3 regions of the Herminiimonas arsenitoxidans genome follow, and region 3 is predicted to be linked to each of the others. Evidence: predicted binding sites of a transcription regulator. Region 3 holds the regulator's gene; each other region holds the start of a gene.
The links. The regulator sigma-54, encoded in region 3, starts transcription at its own class of promoters, with help from an activator protein. The targets are predictions, from matches to a motif close to TGGCANGNAANCTGCTTT.
Positions count from the first base shown of each region.

Region 1: BQ6873_RS16885 (ammonium transporter) is a predicted target of sigma-54. The motif match lies at 1,957-1,974, and genes of this name have one in related genera.
Region 2: BQ6873_RS10525 (TorF family putative porin) is a predicted target of sigma-54. The motif match lies at 5,303-5,320, and genes of this name have one in related genera.

Region 1 is NZ_LT671418.1:3,567,519-3,574,967, reverse strand. Features, by position in the region: gene BQ6873_RS16890 (DJ-1/PfpI family protein) at 1-339, shown strand, start outside; gene BQ6873_RS16885 (ammonium transporter) at 706-1,908, opposite strand; gene aat (leucyl/phenylalanyl-tRNA--protein transferase) at 2,089-2,820, shown strand; gene BQ6873_RS16875 (arginyltransferase) at 2,904-3,653, shown strand; gene BQ6873_RS16870 (quinone-dependent dihydroorotate dehydrogenase) at 3,735-4,775, shown strand; gene clpA (ATP-dependent Clp protease ATP-binding subunit ClpA) at 4,907-7,210, opposite strand; gene clpS (ATP-dependent Clp protease adapter ClpS) at 7,207-7,449, opposite strand, start outside.
Region 2 is NZ_LT671418.1:2,229,041-2,236,489, forward strand. Features, by position in the region: gene BQ6873_RS10500 (PTS sugar transporter subunit IIA) at 1-23, opposite strand, end outside; gene gshB (glutathione synthase) at 94-1,050, opposite strand; gene gshA (glutamate--cysteine ligase) at 1,200-2,498, opposite strand; gene BQ6873_RS10515 (ammonium transporter) at 2,712-4,130, opposite strand; gene glnK (P-II family nitrogen regulator) at 4,141-4,479, opposite strand; gene BQ6873_RS10525 (TorF family putative porin) at 4,505-5,245, opposite strand; gene BQ6873_RS10530 (accessory factor UbiK family protein) at 5,478-5,717, shown strand; gene BQ6873_RS10535 (aminoacyl-tRNA synthetase) at 5,848-6,207, shown strand; partial or broken gene BQ6873_RS10540 (YifB family Mg chelatase-like AAA ATPase) at 6,250-7,185, shown strand.
Region 3 is NZ_LT671418.1:2,824,975-2,832,423, reverse strand. Features, by position in the region: gene lptA (lipopolysaccharide transport periplasmic protein LptA) at 1-43, shown strand, start outside; gene lptB (LPS export ABC transporter ATP-binding protein) at 45-785, shown strand; gene BQ6873_RS13390 (RNA polymerase factor sigma-54) at 807-2,276, shown strand; gene hpf (ribosome hibernation-promoting factor, HPF/YfiA family) at 2,380-2,742, shown strand; gene BQ6873_RS13380 (energy transducer TonB) at 2,812-3,471, opposite strand; gene BQ6873_RS13375 (pilus assembly protein) at 3,570-7,449, opposite strand, start outside.

The DNA.
Region 1 (7,449 bases), 740 kb from region 3:
GGCGGCCACTGGCAATCACGCGACATGTTGTCGCAGTTCGGCGCAACTGTCTCAAATGACCGGATGACCCGCGATGGAAATATCTACACCTCCGGCGGCGTGACATCCGGCATCGATATGGCGCTGCGCGTCGTCGCTGATATTGCTGGCCTCGAAACCGCGCAAAAAGTCCAACTGGCGATGGAATACGATCCGGCACCGCCGTTTGCCGGCGGCAATCCCTATACCTCACCGCCTGAGATTGTCGCCGCTGTGCTCAAGGACTCCACCAAACGCCGGGCTCTGCGAGAATCGATGGTAGCGGAGGCTGCTCAGAGACTCAATCGTTCTGGCGGGTAGCGGAAGTTACTACTTTTACGAACCGTACCGCGACCGCTTGGGCAGGTCGCGGCTTTTTAGTGTTTTGTCAGACATCGCCATCTTCGACGTCAGGTGTTAGCCGATTGTCGTCCATCGGTTGTCCATCTTCTTAATGCTGATAACCGTGCGGCAATTTAAATAGAAACGACGCCGCTATTAATCCAAACACTAGTGCTTTGAATTTGCAGGTACGCAACTGGCTGATTGCAGACTTCGGCTAGAATCGCACTCAAAGAAAAGGCCACCTCTAAAGATGGCCTTTTGCATTGGCGGTAGTTATTTTGATGACTACGATTTCAGTACAGTATTAATGTCCCGATAGAGTTTATTTTTAATTATCAACAATCACCAATAAGTCTCGCGTTCTGGCGTCGCGCTGACATTATGAATCGATAGATCCGCCCCGTTGAATTCCTGCTCAGCATCGAGCCGTATACCTACCGTCAGTTTCAACACACCATAAATCAACACACCACCAATCAACGCAATCGCAATCCCCAAGCCAGTACCTATTAATTGCGACATGATAGACACGCCACCCAAACCACCCAAAGACTGCAAGCCAAAAATCCCTGCCGCCAAACCACCCCATGCGCCGCACAAACCATGCAAAGGCCACACACCCAGCACGTCATCGATTTTCCATTTGTTTTGCGTCAACGCAAAAGCCCAGACAAAAATAAAACCAGCAATCGCGCCTGTTATCAACGCTCCCAATGGATGCATGATGTTGGAACCTGCACAGATCGCAACCAAACCGGCCAGCGGTCCATTGTGAACATAGCCAGGATCGTTCTTGCCTGCCAAAAATGCTGCCAAAGTACCGCCCACCATCGCCATCAATGAATTGACGGCAACCAAGCCATTCATTTGTTCCATGGTTTGCGCACTCATCACATTAAAGCCAAACCAACCTATCGTCAGTATCCAGGCGCCCAATGCCAGAAATGGAATGCTGGAAGGTGGATGCGCCGCAATCGTGCCCTCTTTTGTATAACGCCCGCGACGTGCGCCAAGCAATAGCACTGCTGGCAAGGCAATCCAACCGCCAACCGCATGCACCACGATGGAACCGGCAAAATCATGGAAGTTCGCGCCAAAGCTTTCCTTCAACCAGGCTTGAATACCAAAATGCTGGTTCCAGGCGATGCCTTCAAAAAATGGATAAACCAAGCCGACGATCAGCGCAGTCGCCAGCAATTGCGGATGAAAACGCGCGCGCTCAGCGATCCCGCCAGAAATGATTGCCGGAATTGCAGCAGCAAAGGTCAACAAGAAGAAGAACTTGACCAACTCGAATCCATTACGCTGCGTCAGCACTTCCGCACTACCGAAAAAACTCACGCCATACGCTACGCTGTAGCCAACAAAAAAATAGGCAATTGTCGATACTGCAAAATCGACTAATATTTTGACCAGTGCATTAACCTGGTTTTTCTTACGTACTGTTCCAAGCTCAAGAAAGGCAAAACCAGCGTGCATGGCCAAAACCATGACCGCACCGAGCATGATAAATAATGCGTCGGTACCGTTTTTGAGTGCATCCATGCAAAATCTCCCAATTAGTGTGCAAGTCGAATAAATGAATGCACCATAAAAGCAAAAATCGTTCCATTTTGGTGATATTTTCAAGCCATTGATTTTTAAAGATAAATTTTCATCGACATAATAAAACCCATATTCCGCACCAAAAATGAACGATAAAACGAGCCAAAACAGGGATAAACCATGATTCCATGGTTAGAAGCAGATGATCCCTTCCCCCATGTTTCCAGCGCGCTCACAGAAGCCGATGGGGCCGCAGGCTTGTTGGCTGCTGGTGCAGACCTCTCAACGGAACGTTTGTTACAGGCTTATCGCAATGGCATTTTTCCGTGGTTCTCGGAAGGTCAACCCATACTGTGGTGGAGCACCGACCCACGCATGGTGCTATTCGTCGACAACTTCAAGATTTCCGCCAGCCTGAAAAAGAATTTAAAGAAAATTCATCACAGCATGCACTCGGATGGACGCTGGCAAATTCGCTTTGATCATGCGTTTGAAGACGTCATGCGCGCCTGCGCTGCACCACGTCATGGCGAAAGTGGTACCTGGATATCCGATGAAATCATCGCCGGTTATGCAGGCTTGCACCAACAAGGCTATGCACATTCATCTGAACTATGGCTGGATGGTGAACTGGTAGGTGGCGCATACGGTGTATGTATAGGCCAAATGTTCTATGGAGAATCGATGTTTGCTCGCGTGCCCGATGCATCCAAAATTGCGCTGGCATATCTCGTGCACTTCCTCAGAGGCCACGGAGTTTCAATGATAGACTGCCAGCAAGAGACATCGCATTTGGCATCACTTGGTGCTGCACCAATTTCAAGATCTGAATTTATATCCAGATTGCGGCAAGCAGTTAGTGGACCTCAGATCAAGGATTGGGTACCAAAAGCATTGTTTCCTGTCGCTTGAGAATGTATTCTTGTTACAGCAGTTGCCTGATATGGATTTAGTCGCCGAATTCGCAAACTCGGAACTCAATTAAGCAAGCAATCATGACGCACCCTAAAGAGCTACCGTTTTCCACGCTGCAGTTTTACGCAACTGCACCCTATCCTTGCAGCTATCTAGATGGTCGCCAGGCACGCTCACAAGTTGCCACTCCTTCCCATTTAATCAATGCCGACGTTTATTCCGAACTGGTCAAGAGCGGTTTTCGTCGCAGTGGGATTTTTACCTACCGCCCTTATTGTGATGGCTGCCAGGCATGTACGCCAGTGCGCATCAAAGTCGACGAATTCATACCGAATCGTAGCCAGCGCCGTGCGGAAGCCAAGCACAAGGACTTGCATACTTCCGTTACCAAGCTGGTTTATCTAGCGGAACATTACGAACTCTATTTGCGCTACCAAACTGCACGCCACGCTGGCGGCGGTATGGATCAAGACAGTCGTGAGCAGTACGCGCAGTTTCTTTTGCAAAGCAAGGTCAATACACGCCTAGTGGAATTCCGCGAAGACGATGGCACCTTGCGCATGGTCAGCATCATTGATGTACTCGATGATGGCTTGTCCTCGGTCTATACCTTCTATGATCCTGAACCGGCAAATGCCTCTTACGGCACCTACAATATTTTGTGGCAAATAAAGCAAGCAAAATTGCTGGATATGCCATACATCTACCTAGGCTACTGGATCAAGGAAAGTCCGAAGATGTCGTACAAGACGAATTTTCAACCGCTGGAAGCCTTGCAACAAGGCGAGTGGACAGCACTTCCTTTCGTCGATCCCGCTTCCTCACGTTAAAATACCGGACATGAAAACCAGCCGACCATTATTGTTATGGTCGGCGTGGCCGTCTTTTGATCTACCAACCTGATCCCTATCGTGTCCGACAAATTCCTCTACGCGCTTGCGCGCCCTTTTTTATTCGCCATTGATCCGGAAGCTGCGCACAATCTGACACTTCCTGCATTACGTCGTGCAGCGGCAATGGGACTGACTTCTTCTATCGTCAAACCTGCACACGATCCACGTACAGTCATGGGCATCACCTTCCCGAATCCGGTTGGTCTTGCTGCTGGTCTGGATAAAGATGGTGCTTATATCGATGGCTTGGCAACACTAGGCTTCGGCTCTATCGAAGTCGGCACCGTGACACCACGAGCACAACCAGGCAATCCTATGCCGCGCATGTTCCGTCTGCCGAAAGCAAATGCGATCATCAATCGCATGGGCTTCAATAATGGCGGCGTTGATGCATTCGTCTCCAATGTGCAAGCGTCGAAGTTCTATCAAAACAAGGAAGGCATACTTGGTTTGAATATCGGCAAGAACGCCGACACGCCTATAGAGCGCGCAGTGGACGACTATCTGATCTGCCTGGAAAAAGTGTATCCATACGCCAGCTACGTCACCGTCAACATCTCGTCGCCTAACACCAAAAATCTGCGTCAGCTACAAGGTGCATCCGAACTCGACGCTCTGCTGTCACAACTCAAAGAAGCACAACAGCGATTGTCCGATCAACACAAACGCTATGTTCCGATTGCATTGAAAATTGCACCGGATATGGAGCAAGAACAAATTCAGACCATTGCACAGGCATTGTTGCGCCACAAAATGGATGGCGTGATCGCCACCAACACCACCATCAGTCGCGATGCGGTCAAGGATATGAAACATGCAGAAGAAACAGGTGGCCTCTCAGGTGCACCCGTTTTCGAGTCCTCCAACATCGTGATTCGCGCATTGAAAAAAGAACTCGGCGACACCTTGCCTATCATCGGTGTTGGCGGAATTTTGTCTGGCGAAAATGCGCAAGCAAAAATCGATGCCGGCGCATCGTTGGTACAGCTCTATACCGGCTTGATTTATCGCGGACCAGCATTAGTGAAAGAATGTGCTGCGGCACTACGCTCAGCATAATTTTCTTGGATTGCTACAAATCACGCTGTATTGATTTGATCTGGCAATAAGCGATACATCAAGCAAATTAAAAAGCCCGAACCACATACATGGTTCGGGCTTTTTTGATTCTATCGACTAAGTAACTTCTCTTATTCGACTTCGATCGTTTCCGGAGCTGCTGCCGGAGGAGCCGTATCGCCTTCGCTAAAGTCCAGTTTGATCTGATCTTTCTCATCCAGATCAACGGTAACTTTGCCGCCGCTTACCAGACGACCAAACAGCAATTCATCTGCCAGCGCCTTACGGATCATGTCTTGAATCAGACGCGACATAGGACGTGCACCCATCAATGGATCAAATCCTTTCTTGGCGAGGAAAGTACGTAGCTTCTCGGAGAAGATCGCTTCCACTTTTTTCTCGTGCAATTGTTCTTCCAATTGCATCAGGAATTTATCCACTACGCGCAGAATGATTTCTTCATCCAAGGCACGGAAGCTGATGATTGCATCCAGACGATTACGGAACTCAGGCGTAAACATACGCTTGATATCAGCCATCTCGTCGCCGGCTTCTTTCTTCTCGGTAAAGCCGATCGTACGTTTCTGCAAGCTCTCTGCACCTGCATTCGTCGTCATGATGATGATCACATTACGGAAGTCAGCCTTGCGACCATTGTTATCCGTCAACGTACCGTGATCCATCACCTGCAACAGGATATTGAAAATATCCGGATGCGCTTTTTCGATTTCATCCAGCAACAGCACTGCATGCGGTTTCTTGGTAATCGCTTCCGTCAGCAAACCACCTTGGTCGAAACCAACGTAGCCTGGAGGCGCACCAATCAAACGACTTACCGCATGACGCTCCATGTATTCGGACATATCGAAGCGAATCAGATCGATACCCATGATGAATGCGAGCTGCTTCGCGGCTTCGGTTTTACCAACACCCGTCGGACCTGAAAACAGGAAGGAACCGATAGGCTTGTCTGTTTTACCCAAACCAGCACGTGCCACCTTGATCGCAGAACCAAGCGCTTCCAGCGCAGGATCCTGACCGAACACGACATTTTTCAAATCACGATCAATAGTCTGCAACTTGGAACGATCATCTTGATTGACCGTTTGTGGCGGAATACGTGCGATCTTCGAAATGATGTCTTCGATCTCAGCCTTACCAATTGTTTTCTTCTGCTTCGATTTCGGCAAGATACGTTGTGCAGCGCCCGCTTCATCGATCACGTCGATTGCCTTGTCCGGCAAATGACGATCATTGATAAAGCGCGCAGCCAACTCAGCTGCTGAAGTCAACGCCGATGCCGAGTATTTCACGCCATGATGTTCTTCAAAGCGCGATTTCAAGCCACGCAGAATCTGTATGGTTTGCTCAACGGTAGGCTCGTTCACGTCAATCTTCTGGAAACGACGTGACAATGCATGGTCTTTTTCAAAGACGCCGCGGAATTCGGTAAAGGTGGTGGCACCGATACATTTCAACTGGCCATTGGACAGTGCAGGTTTCAGCAGGTTGGACGCATCCAAGGTGCCGCCCGAAGCCGAACCCGCACCGATGATGGTGTGGATTTCGTCTATGAACAGGATGCCGTTTGGATTATCTTTTAGTTGCTTGAGCACCGCTTTCAGGCGCTGCTCGAAGTCACCGCGATATTTGGTACCGGCCAGCAAAGCGCCCATGTCCAGCGAATAAACCACTGCATTCTGCAAGACTTCAGGTACATCACCTTGCGTAATACGCCATGCAAGACCTTCCGCAATCGCGGTTTTACCCACGCCGGCTTCACCAACCAGTAATGGATTGTTTTTGCGACGACGGCAGAGCGTTTGAATGACACGCTCGACTTCGCCTTCGCGGCCGATCAAGGGATCGATCTTGCCTTCGGTCGCGAGTTTGTTCAAATTCTGTGTGAATTGGTCCAGCGCACTTTCTTTTTGCTGGCCGTCAGCAGATGGCGCATCTTCAGCACCTTCAGGCGCTTTTTGCGCATCAGTTTGCTGATCCTTGCGCACACCGTGCGAAATGAAGTTCACAACGTCCAGACGCGTCACACCTTGCTGATGCAGGTAATAGACGGCGTGCGAATCTTTTTCACCAAAGATAGCAACGAGCACATTCGCGCCTGTGACTTCCTTCTTACCGTTGGAAGCAGACTGAACATGCATGATCGCGCGTTGGATCACACGTTGAAAACCGAGTGTAGGTTGAGTATCGACTTCAGCGGCACCAGGCACCGTAGGCGTGTTGTCACCAATAAAATTGGTCAACGTTTTTCGCAGGTCCTCGATATTGACTGCGCAAGCACGCAAAACCTCGGCCGCCGAAGGATTATCCAGCAGCGCCAAGAGCAGGTGCTCAACAGTGATGAACTCATGACGCGCCTGTCTTGCTTCGACAAACGCCATGTGTAAACTGACTTCCAATTCCTGCGCAATCATACTTCCTCCATCACGCACTGCAGGGGGTGCCCTGCTTTCCGGGCGTGGTTCAAAACCAGCTCAACTTTCGTAGACGCAATATCCTTCGGATACACGCCACAAATACCTTTTCCGTCGCGGTGAACCATGAGCATGATTTGCGTTGCTGTCTCACGATCTTTACTAAAGTATTCCTGAAGGACCATCACGACAAATTCCATTGGCGTGTAATCGTCATTCAGCAATAACACCTGATACAT
Region 2 (7,449 bases), 600 kb from region 3:
GTCAATAACAGGATACCGACCATCTATTTAATTAATCCAAACGTTTTTTCACGACAGAATTGCCGACAAAATCCGGCAAGTTCTATCAACTACTTACGAATTCCATGTTTCAGCGTGCTTTTCCAGCGCATCGACGAACATTGCCGCCACATCGAAGCCGGTTTGCTGTTTGATTTCCTGGAAGCAAGTTGGGCTGGTTACATTTAATTCAGTCATGTAATTACCAATTGCGTCCAATCCTACCAGTAACAAGCCTCTTTTTAATAAAAGTGGCGCCAAAGCCTCACCGATTTCGCGGTCGCGTGCCGATATTTCACGTGCGACGCCGATTCCGCCTACCGCCAGATTACCGCGGATTTCAGTGCCCTGCGGAATGCGCGCCAGGCAGTAAGGCACTACTTGTCCACCTATCAACAAAATGCGTTTATCGCCTTCGGTAATCTCTGGAATATAACGCTGCACCATAATGGTTCGATGACCGTTATCCGACAGCGTTTCTATGATGGAGCCCAAATTCAGTGCATCGTCCTTGACGCGGAAGATACCAGCACCGCCCATACCGTCCAGTGGTTTGAGAATGATATCGCGATGTTCTTGATGGAAGGCGCGCACTCGGGCGGCATCGCTGGTGACCAGCGTAGGTGCGATGTATTGCGGAAATTGTGCAATCGCGAGCTTTTCATTAAAGCTGCGTACCGCTTCCGGCTTGTTGAAGATGCGCGCGCCCTGTTGCTGCGCCAACTCCAGCAAGTAGGTCGCGTAGATGTATTCCATATTGAAGGGCGGATCGGTACGTTCCAGCACCGCATCGAAGGCCGTCAATTCTTGCACGACCGGCGCATCCTGACGATACCAGTCATCCTGCTCGCCGCCAGTCAGCGTTACGCGTGACACATTCGCGATGACCTTGCCGCCTTCGAAGGCCATATCCTTGTGTTGAAATACATGGATGGTATGACCGCGGCGTGCCGCTTCGGTCATCATCGCGTAGGTCGTGTCCTTGTAAATCTTGAAACCATCCAGCGGATCGGCAACAAAAGCTAATTTCATTCAATACATCCTGAGAAGCGCGCTGCCCGACTGAGTCTGGGCAAGCATGTTATTGGTGGGCATATTTGCAAACCACTCAATTGTGACACCAAGTCGATTTTTTCACCGAGGAAGTAAATTCGCCACCGGTTAGGGTGGCGAATTTAGCATTAATACACTTCCGGATTAGGGTCTGTTTTTTCCATTTCCAGCGAGGCTGCCAGCAAGGCCAGTCGCGCGACCACACCATACATATAGAAGCGATTTGGCGCCGCAGTACCAGGTTTTGCCTGGTAATCCGGCAATGCGTGCTGATGTGCAAATGCCAGCGGCACGTAATGTGCACCCGGCGCATTCAGATTCTCATCATTGCCACGTTCTGCATGCACACGATAGAAACCGCCAACCACATAGCGATCTATCATGTAGACCACCGGCTCCGCGACCGATTCATTGATGTGCTCAAAAGTCGGCACGCCTTCCTGAATAATCACGTCCGTAACTTCCAAGCCATCTTTGACGACCGACATCTTGTTACGCTGCTTGCGGTTCAGATCCTTGACTTCGCTCGCATCGTGCACGGTCATGATGCCCATGCCGTAAGTACCGGCATCGGCCTTGATGATCACGAACGGTTTTTCCTTGATGCCGTATTCCTTGTACTTCTTGCGCATCTTCGCCAGCAAGGTATCGACATTCGAGGCCAGGCAATCTTCACCGGTATGTTCGTTGAAATTGACGTTCTCGCATTTCATGAAATACGGATTTAGCATCCATGGGTCAACGTCGATCAACTTGGCGAATTTCTTGACCACTTCATCATAGGCGGAGAAGTGATTAGTCTTGCGCCGCACAGCCCAACCGGCGTGCAAAGGCGGCAACAGATTTTGCTCGTTCACGTTTTCCAGTATCGACGGCAAGCCGGACGATAAATCGTTATTCAGCAAAATGGTGCAAGGATCAAAGTTCTTCAAACCGACGCGACGACCGTTGTGCGAGCGCTCCAGCGGCTCCAGCGTCAAGGTCGTACCATCCGGCAATTCAATCGGTGTTGGTCCGGTAACGTCCGGCGATAAGGAGCCGAGGCGTACATTCAAACCGGTTTGGCGGAAGATCTGCATTAAACGGGCGACGTTTTGCAGATAAAAGGTATTGCGCGTATGGCCTTCAGGAACCAGCAATAAATTCTTAGCGTCCGGACAATATTTTTCAATCGCCGCCATCGCTGCCTGCACCGCCAGCGGCAACATTTCTGGCGAAAGGTTGTTAAAACCACCAGGAAATAAATTGGTATCGACCGGCGCCAGCTTGAAACCGGCATTACGCAAATCGACCGAGCAATAAAAGGGCGGAGTATGTTCCTGCCATTCCAGCCGGAACCAGCGCTCGATGGCTGGCGTAGCGCTCAGGATTTTTTTCTCAAGGTCGAGCAGCGGACCATTCAAGGCCGTGACGAGATGCGGAACCATATAAACCTTATGTGCTGAACTATCGTTAATTGAAGCTGATTCTAACGGGAAATACCGATTGCGTCGTCCGCATTGCAATCGGATTTGCTCAATTTGGGATACTTAGATTAGGGCTGAAAAGCTTTTTTAAAGCCCCAAATGAAAAAAGCGCCTCGTTAAGAGGCGCTTTTGCAAACCCCGCTTGCGCGGGGCCCGTCATTTCAGAAACAACAATCAGGAGTGATACGCTGTTTCGCCGTGGCTGGTAATGTCCAGGCCTTCGCGTTCTGCTTCATCAGATACACGCAGACCGATAACCAGATCAACCAGTTTGAAGATGATGAAGGCAACTACTGCAGTCCACACGATGGTGATCGCTACAGCTTTGAATTGCACCATCACTTGATGAGCGATCGAGAAGTCTGCTGCGCCGGTACCGCCGAACGATGGCGAAGCCAATACACCGGTCAGAAGCGCACCGAAGATACCGCCAACACCGTGAACACCGAACACGTCAAATGCATCATCTGCACCCAACAAGCGTTTCAGACCAGTTACACCCCACAGGCAGATTACACCGACGAGCAAGCCAAGGATGATGGAGCCCATAGGACCGACGAAGCCGGCAGCTGGCGTGATGCCAACCAGACCAGCAACCGCACCCGAAGCAGCGCCCAACATTGAAGCTTTACCTTTGAGCATGGATTCAGCAGTGATCCATGACAGAGTCGCAGCGCCAGTTGCCAGAATCGTGTTGATGAATGCCAGACCAGCAATCGGATTTGCACCCAGAGCAGAACCAGCATTGAAACCAAACCAGCCCACCCACAGCAACGATGCACCAACCATCGTCAATGTCAGCGAATGCGGAGGCATTGCTTCTTTACCGAAACCGATACGCTTGCCAACCATGTAAGCGCCAACCAAACCAGCAACACCTGCATTGATGTGAACAACAGTACCGCCAGCGAAGTCGAGTGCACCGTCAGCAAACAACAGACCGGTAGGAGCCCACACCATGTGTGCAACCGGGATGTAGCTGAATGTGAACCACAGTACGCTGAACGCCAGCACTGCGGCAAACTTCATACGCTCGGCGAAAGCACCAACGATCAGTGCGCAAGTAATCGCAGCAAAGGTCGATTGGAACGCAACGAACACATACTCAGGAATGGTTCCCGACAGTGTGTCCGGCTTGATGCCATTCAAGAAGAGCTTGCCGAAGGTACCAACGAAGGAACCACCGTCAGCGAACACCAGGCTGTAGCCATACAGGCACCAGAGAATAGTGATCGTCGAGAAAATCACGAAGACCTGCATCAGCACGGACAACATGTTTTTCGAGCGACCCAAGCCGCCGTAGAACAAGGCGAGGCCAGGAATCGTCATCAAGATGACCAGCATCGTTGATGTCAACATCCAGGAAGTATCACCGGTGTTCAATACTGCTTCCGGCGCGGCCGGTGCAGCAGGTGCAGCTGGCGCTGCAGCAGGTGCCTCTACGACTGCTTTTTCCGTAACAACGACCACCGCTTCAGCAGCAGGCGCTGCTGCAGGTGCAGCATCTTCAGCAATCGCTGGTGCGGCAAACCCAACCGCCAGTAACAAAGCACCAGTTGCAAGGGCACTTGTGAACATTTTCTTCATACTCATCTCATTCCCCTTAAAGTGCTTCTTTACCGGTTTCGCCGGTGCGGATGCGGACGACTTGTTGCAAGTCATAGACGAAAATTTTGCCATCGCCTATTTTGCCGGTTCTTGCCGCAGTTTCGATTGCTTCGATAGCACGATCAACGATCGCATCATCAACAGCAGCTTCGATTTTTGTCTTAGGCAGAAAGTCGACCACATACTCGGCACCACGATACAGCTCTGTATGACCTTTTTGGCGACCGAAGCCTTTGACTTCAGTTACGGTGATGCCTTGCACACCGATCGAAGACAAGGCTTCGCGCACTTCATCCAGCTTGAAGGGCTTGATAATGGCGGTAATCAGTTTCATTGGAACCTCTTACGTTATTTTTAAATTAGAAAGCTTTGGAGATCGACAATACACCGGTTGTACCAGCTGTCTTTTTCACTTTGCCACTTCCGCTAGTAACAGGACCATCGCCATCAACATCTGTACCAATGATAGCTAAGCCAATGGTCGCAAATCCGAAGTCACGCGCGAGGGAAACTTTGTAGTCTGTATAGTCCAAGGAGCCGTTGTGACGCACTTTTTGTTGGCCAACATGGAAGCCCAGAGTGGTTTTGTCTGCGACTTCAAATGCAGCGTTCAACTCAAGGTAACCAGAACCTTTGGAATCAGGCGTAGCGAAGAAATCGGAAACAGTGCTGCTGTACTTCAGAGTGAACCATTTGTACGTACCGGCAGCATACAGCTCTGTCGTATTGTATTTTTTGTTGGTACCAGTGTTGAATGCGCCTGGATAGTAGTAGTACAGAACGCCAACATCACCAGTCAAGTCAGGAGCGATGGTAAATTTGTAACCACCGTACAGATCCATTTCAATGGAGCCATCTGTAAACGAATTACCGCTTACATTCGAGTTCCAGTTGCCGACATAGAAACCGCTAGAATGAGCGTAGTCGAAACCGCCTTGTACGGCTGGTTGTTTAAAGGTTTGCGAAACACCACGGAAGCGATAGTCGCTGACTACAGAAAGATTGCCTGTGAACGAATGTTCTGGCACTGCATCCTCAGCATGTGCCATGCTACCGGCGAACGCACCCATTACAGCAACCGCAATAATCAGTTTTTTCATGATCTTCCCTTTAAAGTTGAATGTAGAAACCAAACGTTGGTTATCTTCGATTCCTATTTAGCAGGACTCATGCCAGCCTTTTTTAGACTAGATGTATTATCATTTTTATCATTTACAGTTGTCGGATCGTATATTTCTTGTTTGCCTACGCCCCGATACGCACTTTTATAGCACGCACAAATCAGAATTGCACCTTTATGGTGCCAAATAACCACTTTATTTCGAGGATATGATGGAAAAGCCAAATTTCTTTAGCGATATGCAAGACAAAATCAATCAGGCTTTGGAAAACTCACCAGCCAAGGACATTGAAAAGAATGTAAAGGCGATGATGAGCCAGGGATTTTCCAAGCTGGATCTGGTGACACGAGAAGAATTCGACGTGCAAGCGCAAGTATTAGCCAACACCCGCGCCAAGCTTGAAACACTGGAAGCACAAGTCGCAGCGCTGGAAGCACAACTGAAAAAATAAGCGCACGCACTATTTATATAGTTCATATCCGATACGACTGGCGACACAACCAGTCTTGTCGCATGCGACTAGCCGTATCGTTTCAGCAATAAGCAGCATTGACATCCAATGAGAATAAAAGGGTCAAGCCATGCGTATGAGCGACGAAGAGTACTTCCGCAGTTGCGTCGCCAAGGAGCGGCACTTGGCGCAACTGCTGGGTCATCACAATGTAGAAGAGTTTTATGAGAGCGCAGGTTCGCTCTGGGAAAACACCAAGCTTTTGCCCAAGTGGACCCGCGACTGGCAAGCCTGCGGACCATTGATAGCCGAATATGACTTGGTCATCAGCTACGACCAAGGAACAACTGATCCGAACGGTAAAGCGGTCCACATCGGCACAACCGTCGTGCATTTTTCCGATCATCCCAGTAAATGCCAGGCAATCAGATTCGCCATCGTAAAAGCGGTAATCGCACAGCTGGAACACACCAAGCACTGCAAACACTGAAAGCAACAAGCCCACAACAAAAACAATCCGAAAAGGAAGGTAATGAGCCTAGCCGTTTTGAGAAGTCGCGCACTAACTGGTATGCAAGCACCGGAAGTCACCGTCGAAGTACATCTGGCCAATGGATTACCCAGCTTTACGATTGTTGGCCTGCCTGAAACCGAAGTGAAGGAATCCAAAGATCGTGTGCGTGCTGCCTTGCAGAATGCTGGCTTTGAATTCCCTGCACGCCGCATCACCGTCAATCTGGCGCCAGCCGATCTACCCAAAGAATCGGGACGGTTTGATTTACCGATTGCGCTCGGCATACTCGCCGCCTCCGGCCAAATGCCGGCTGACACCCTGGATAAGTACGAATTTGCCGGAGAACTATCCCTGTCCGGCGAGTTACGCCCGATACGCGGGGCGCTTGCGATGACTTTTGCGATGCACCGTTCTGGTGATAAAAGCGGCCAACAACGTGCATTCATACTCCCGCGCATGAATGCCGATGAAGCTGCCCTGGTCAACGACGTCACGATACTACCGGCCGATTCGCTCTTGCAGGTGTGCGCACACTTCGCCGCTCTTGACCCAGATGCGCGCCTGACACGCCATATCGCCGCACCCATCAGCATCCGTCCCAACTACCCGGATCTGGCTGAAGTAAAAGGACAGATACAGGCCAAACGCGCATTGGAAGTTGCTGCTGCTGGCGGCCACAGCCTACTTATGGTTGGACCTCCAGGTACAGGCAAGTCCATGCTGGCCGCACGCTTCGCCGGCATCCTGCCGCCAATGACGGATGATGAAGCACTGGAATCAGCCGCCGTACAATCGCTAACCAGCGGTTTCAACAGTGCGCGCTGGAAAGTCCGCCCTTATCGTGCACCGCATCACACTGCATCCGGCGTGGCATTGGTTGGTGGTGGCGGTACACCACGTCCGGGAGAAATTTCACTCGCGCACCGCGGCGTGCTTTTTCTTGATGAGCTGCCCGTTAGGTGACAAGAAAGTGATTGTTTAAAAAAATGAAGGTTGGAATGTATTAATTCCAATTTATCGGTGGCAATGCCTTTTCACTCCAACTCGCCACCAGCGCGAGCACATATCATCGGTATACGTGCTTGCTTTGATCAAATCCAAGTACTTCTGCCGACCAGATAGAGTACTCGTGGATCACGTTCATATTCCATCAGTTAGTTCATCGCAGCGCTTACATCGGCGCTCATGGCTCCGCCTTTTCTGCGGTCATTCCCACAC
Region 3 (7,449 bases):
GGCCGTGATCCAGCCACGCGCCGCTGATACAAAGGCAAAATAAGATGTCGAGCAAGCTGATTGTTAACGGACTGCAAAAAAGCTATGGCGCGCGCCAGGTTGTGCGCGATGTCGCCTTGCAAGTTGAAAGCGGCGAAGTCGTTGGTCTACTCGGCCCGAATGGTGCCGGCAAAACCACATCGTTTTACATGATCGTCGGATTGGTACCATCCGATGCCGGCCGCATTGAACTGGATGGTGTCGACATCTCGCGCCTGCCTATCCACAAACGCGCGCAACTCGGCTTGTCTTATCTGCCGCAGGAAGCATCGGTATTCCGCAAGTTGAGCGTCGAAGACAATATACGCGCAGTACTCGAATTGCAACGCCCCAATGGCAAAGCATTAAACAGCTCGCAAATTGAAGAGCGCCTCGACACACTGCTGGCTGATCTGCAAATTGAAAAGCTGCGCGAAAATCAGGCACTGTCCTTATCAGGTGGCGAACGCCGTCGCGTTGAAATCGCACGTGCACTGGCAACCAATCCACGCTTCGTGCTACTCGACGAACCGTTTGCCGGCGTCGATCCGATCGCCGTGATTGAAATTCAACGTATCGTGCGCTTCCTGAAGGAACGTGGCATCGGCGTACTCATCACTGATCACAATGTGCGCGAAACATTGGGTATCTGTGATCGCGCTTACATCATTAACCAGGGCGCAGTATTGGCCAGTGGACGACCTGACGACATCATTGCCAACGAATCGGTGCGTCGCGTCTACCTGGGCGAACACTTCCGCATGTAAGCGCGGAAGAGAAAAAAGTCTATGAAGCAATCCCTGCAATTACGAGTCTCGCAACATCTGGCCTTAACGCCACAACTACAACAATCGATACGCTTGTTGCAGTTGTCGACTCTTGAATTGCATCAGGAACTGGAACAGATCCTGGCCGACAATCCGATGCTGGAGCGTACCGATGATCCGCTCGATCATGCGATACGCTTGCTGGCTGACGGTGCCATCGGTGCAAACGGCACCACACCGGAAGGCGCCAGCGTCGAAGCCAACGCCCAAACGCCCGAGAGTGAAACAACATTCGACGCACCCGATTTACCAGAAGCTTCCAGCGCTGAAAGCGAATGGAGCTTTGACGATGTCGCACGCACATCGAAGGCACCGGAAGATGACGACGCCCGTCCGCAACTGGAAGCGCACGAGACCACACTGCGCGAACACTTGCTGGAACAGATGCGCGTCACCGTACGCGAACGACGCGACCGCGCCTTGCTTGAACTCATCATCGATGCACTGAACGACAACGGCTATCTGGAAGAAGAGCTGGAAGAAATTCACGCACGCCTGCCAGAAGAACTAGAGATCGAACTGGAAGAATTGCAGATCGCCTTGAATCTGCTGCAAAGCTTCGATCCAGCCGGCGTCGGTGCGCGCAATGCTTCTGAATGTCTTGCATTGCAAATCAAGCGCTTCCCGAAAGTGGCGATGGTGACGCGCCGCATGGCACTCGCCATTGTGGAAAATCATCTCCCCCTATTTGCGCAACGCGACTTCAACAAGCTGCGCAAGGCACTCGATTGCGACGATGAAGATCTGCGCGAAGCACAAGTCATCATCAAGCAATGCAATCCGCACCCAGGTTCGATCTTCGCCACCGATACATCGGATTATGTGGTGCCGGACGTCATCGTCAAACGCACGCGCAATGGCTGGCAAGTCATGCTCAATCACGACGTCATGCCGCGCCTGCGCGTTAATAGCATGTATGCCAACATTTTGAAGCAAAGCAAGGGCGAAGGATCGCTTGGTTCCCAGCTGCAAGAGGCTAAATGGCTAATCAAAAACATGCGCCAGCGCTTCGACACCATCCTTCGTGTCGCACAGGCAATTGTAGAGCGGCAAAAAAACTTTTTTTCACATGGTGCAGTTGCCATGCGACCGCTTGTTTTACGTGAAATAGCTGATACACTGGGTTTACACGAGAGTACTATTTCACGTGTAACCACCCAGAAGTACATGCTCACCCCACACGGGATGTTCGAATTGAAATATTTTTTCGGCAGCCATGTCGCAACAGAAGCTGGTGGCGAAGCGTCATCAACTGCGATACGGGCACTGATCAAACAATTGATAGGAGCCGAAGACCCGAAAATTCCATTCTCTGATAGCAAGATTGCCGACATGCTGGCAGAACAAGGCATGGTGGTAGCAAGACGGACCGTCGCAAAATATCGTGAAGCCTTGAAGATTCCACCGGTCAATCTGCGCAAGTCGTTGTAGATATCGTCCTGAGTAGTTTTTTGTTGTTATACGTTGCTGTGTTCAGCGTAGTCAGATAACAAGACGCGCCCGAACCTCCAGTGATCTGCCATAGGAGCACTGTATGAATCTCACAATCAGTGGACATCACCTCGAATTAACCCCCGCCATCCGCGAATATGTACAAGGTAAATTGGAGCGCATCAAACGTCATTTTGATCACGTTATCGATATCGCAGTCATCCTGACTGTAGACAATCTTCCCGAAAAAGAAAAACGCCAAAAAGCAGAAATAAACTTGCGCGTGAGAGGCAAGGATCTGCATGCGGAAAGCATCGCAGATAATTTATACGCTGCCATCGATACGCTGATCGACAAACTCGATCGCCAAGTGATCAAATATAAAACCAAGCAACAAGACCATCAACACGAAGCGATCAAACGATTGCCGGATGAGTCCGATGTTGTTGCACCCTCAGGTGCATAGATAGACCGAGCAAATCGGTCAGATGAAATGAAGGGCGCAGTTTGCGCCCTTTTTTACGTACATCGTCGACTATTTGATACTTTCTAATATCGGTTTATCTGCGCCTTCCAATATGACTTCAATTTTCAATTGGCTTTTGACAGGGACCTCATTAATTTTCCCAGGTGAAAATTTGATTTTGGCAAACGCATCACGTACTAAATCTTGAGTTTGAGCGGAGAGGACAGAATTTTCTATAGCAACCTGATCAATATCGCCGTACTCATTTATCAGTAATCGCAGTATTGCAACTTGCGACAAGCCATTTGGCAAAAAGAAAGCTAGATCAGGTGAAATATCCAGCAAAACATTAGGCCTCTCAGTTAACTCATTTACTTGAAAATAATACGGCTCAGGCAACGTCACAATAGGTGAGGTAGAAAGCTCTTCGCTCTGTTTCCCCACAATCATTTGAAGTGATTTACTAAACCCGTCCATAGATTTCACGGAATATTCTTCGTTCTCTACAGGCATCGACTTTGCGAGATCTACTGTCGCACTTGTTTGCCCCAAGTCGACAACTACTAGCTGCTGGCGCTTGACCCCGCCATCAACCATTTCCATATCTGTCCACGTTGGCACTCCCGTATCTCGCTGATACGCAGCGCTTTCCTCAGTGATAGATGCACCATTAGCGAGGATAAAACCAGCTCCAAGATGAGCTGTTATCGACAATAGCAATGCCAACAAATGAGGAGACTGGTTTTGCAAAATTTATATGAAAAATTATCTCTAAGTCATACTCAGGATGATGAAATAACACATTCATTCCATCATCCAACTTGCTGCTATTGAGTACTTAATACACGCCACGAAACCCGTCTCGTCCCAGCATTAGGTGGGGGTGGAATAGGTGGAGTCTTACTCTCTCCTCCGGCAAGATCTGTGCTATTTGGATCCGAATTAATCGCCGTCCCTGATGTCCTGATCAAAACTCTAACTGTACCGTCAGACAACACGATCACTACTGGCCTTGTGACAAGACCGGATCCAAGACTTATACCGCTGACGTTGTTTGCGCCGAAGACAGGGCCGCCGGTTAGATAATCCAGTGAATAAAGGAAACTGGCCGCAGTACCGGTTTCCACTCCACATGCATTGGCATTAGACGCCTGTGGCGTGATCGTCGTAAAGAGAAGCGCGCCTAACGCCAACGAGGGATCACCACTAACACGCTCCCCCCCAGTCAAGAAATCAACATACCAACCATTTTTGGTACTCCAATCCATTGGATTATTGCTACTTGTTCGCACTACTTGATTCGGAGTACAAATCGAGGTCGATGTTCCCGCAGGACAAGTCGTGTCAGTAAATGTTTGTTGGACGAAATTATTACCAGCAGTGCGCGGATTATCGTACGTTGTTGCATCCAAATTGTCTTTGATTGCATAGAAGGACTGCGTACGGCTATCACTAACATCCGTCGTACCCAGATAGCGGCCAGTACCAACAAACACTACCGGCTTGCTATTGATAGTAGACTTTACTGGTTGAACTGTAATTGGTTGTGCATTGCCCGCGGCATCAGTCAAGTTCACTAGCAACTGCGCATCGTACCCTGCGGCACCAATATCACCATTAATATCAAACCGCCATAGATTACCGGCAGCGTCCCCGCCATAAGCTGCTCTTGCAGTGTTGTTGGTCATGGACTCAAGCACATGAGCACTAACACGAGCAAGCCCGCTCGGGGATGCCGCGCTTCCCGCGTTCGTAGCAATACTTCTTATGACTGCACCAGTATTGGCGTTAAGTACGTACAAACGCCCCTTGCCAACATCTGCCGTGACACTACTATCTATATTGTTATAGCCGGAACTGACTAGCACCACCCATGTACCATCTTCCAATTTGGTGATTGTTGGATTGCCGTAGGTATAGCCAAGATTAGTATCGGTAAACTCCCACAATAACGTTGGTGTAGTTGGATCAGTGATATCCAACGCGTAATAGCCTTTGCCACCACGATTCAAGCCCCCAACCAAAATGGTTTTCCATTGCGCGGCTGTACATGTTGAAGTTGGCGCATTCGGACAAATATCACCCGTCTCAGGAGAATTGTCGACGTAATACTGATGTTTGCTTGAGTCCGCCGAATAGCTTTTATCTGCAATCTTGTATAGATTCGGCAGCACCATGCTCGGAATATACGCCCATGACTCCTGACCGGTTGCAGCGTCAAATGCATGCAGCATGCCATCATTGGCACCAACATAAACCTTGCCGCTGCGCGGTGCCATTAACGTTTTGAACGCGCTGTAATTTGTATCACTGTAGTTAAACAAAGGAGTTTGCACGTATCTTGCCTCGGAAGATACGATGTCCCCCAAAACGTGAGTACGCTTGCGGAAATACGTACCTTCGTTGCTACGATCACCACGTAAATAGTTAACAAGTGCGGCCCCTGAGGCAGCTGTTTGATCTGCTGCAGTCAAACAGGTAGCGCCTTGCAAAGAGGTACCGCCAGCGGGAGAGCAAAATTGCGAGAGCCCTGCTGTAGCAGAAGCGTAAGTGATGGCGGGTGTTGTGAAATAGCTTTGTTGCGCAGTGGACAAGCTACCGCTGCCACTATCAGTCCACTGAAAAGGGATTAAGCCGCTTGCACCTTTGGTGTAAATGGTACGAGTACTTAAAGGTACTATCGGAACCTTGGGCGTCGCTGTTTCATCAACATTGACTACCGTTGTGTTGTTGGCGTCGACACTCGCGCTATTAAACGTTGCACCGGAAACGTAGGCACTGTTGACCGTATAGCACTTATCCGCATTTCTAAATCCATTTCCAACGATGTAACTAGTATTGGCCGTCCAAGCTGTAGTCGCACAATCAAGCAGTCTCATCGCTGACCAATTTTGCGCAGTCAAATCTCCGGATGGAGTAATCTGCTGGCGGATAAGTTCGCCATACCACTCTACGGATTTATATGAGGAACTAAAAACGTAATTATCAGTTGCGCTCACATTTGGATTACTACTGGCAGCTGCCGCCGCAGTTCCGGGGCGGGGTGTATTAATGATCGTTGATAATGCGCTAAGCAAACCGCTGGATAGCAAATCCGGAGTAGTCGCACTGAAATAAGTTCCACGTCCATTCACTGCGGCGTGCCACAAGTCATCGACGTTCTCAATCAAGCCTTCGTCATTATTACTGATGCCAGGAACCGGCCAATTACACGAGCCACTCGATTGCCAGGAACAAATACCAGAAGCAGCGGTGGTCCCCAATGCTACTGATGCAAAGTCACCGCTTGTATCGGTTTTATAAGTCGGCGAATAAACCATTCTGCCTCGTACGCCCAAGCCCACTGTAAAAGTCGTCATATGCTGGGTAGTCGCCGTATCCAAACCATTTGACGGTACGTTATCTGGACAAAGTTTATTGGCCGTCGTGGCTGGTGCAATAATCGGTCCGGTACAAGTTCCCGTAGCATCTGCACCACCAGCATCAGCATTGCGTAAATCAGTATTGTAGTAATAAGCCGCTACGTCAGCCAGCGTATCGGAAGCACCGCCGGAGCTGGATACTGTTCGGCAATCCCTTGCCGTTGCAACCGTATAGTTAGGTGTGACGGATCTTGGTACAGCGGTACACGAACTACCCGCAGTCACATTCCCCCATGATGTCCAATTCGTATATTGACATTGAGTGCTATTCGAAACCTCACACGAAGCAGCGTTGACCCAATCTCCCCAGTTTCGTCCTGACTTGGTACTTTTCTGCAGTGTACTAGTTCGAGTTTGAACTTGTGCCGCCCCACCATCATAATAAGGACGAGACATACTCACGTCCTGATTGGCAACTGCAGTACTGCCGTCCAACTTATAACCACTACCCGTATTCCAGAAACCATCTGTAGAAAGAATCGTGTAATTCTGCTGGCAAGAATATTGCAAAGGGTCCGTTACCGTCACGCCATTTCTTGAAGTGAGTTTCCCCGCGTACATACGGCCAGCATCAGCAAGTGCACTCCGAAGCGGCGTACTACCGCTTGCCTTGCTGACATAAAGCGATTCATACCAAGCCGCTTTACTTGTACTGTTGAAGTCTGCGATATTAAGAAAATCTTTGGTTCCAGTGGCGTCATTAATCGTCATGAAGCCAACACGAAATCTGTCATCAATATTCTTGAATGCCAAGCCCGATGCACTCTTCATCATCATCATGCGGGAACGATAGTAGCTGTACCAGTTGGCAAAATTTTGTCGCTCATCAGCACCACCAGGGCCAGAAGTTGAACTAACCGTAACCTTGGTGAATACAGTATTTCCTGGGGCCACACCATTAGCACTACTGCACTCTTTGGAAAAAGTGCTAGTAGTGTTGTAATAATTTTTCTGACTTTCCGCAGTCTGTGAACCCGAATAAGCAAAATAATAAGCGGGCACGCCAGAGCTATCACCTTTAGTACTGGTACTACCACTGGCATTGGTTTCCGCTTTAAAATTTGTGCTCAAATTTCTGCTACCAGCGGCAGTGTTATATCCATCCAACCAGGCATCTGTAAATGTGGCGTTATCGTAATTTGTGCCATCAGCCTTTACCGGCACCTTATAGTTAATAGCTGGATTGTAATAAACACCATTACATTGACTACTGCGATATCCGTAATAACCGTAAGTAAAAGGTACTGCACTCCCCGCATCTCCGCTATCGTCAGGCATGTGCAAC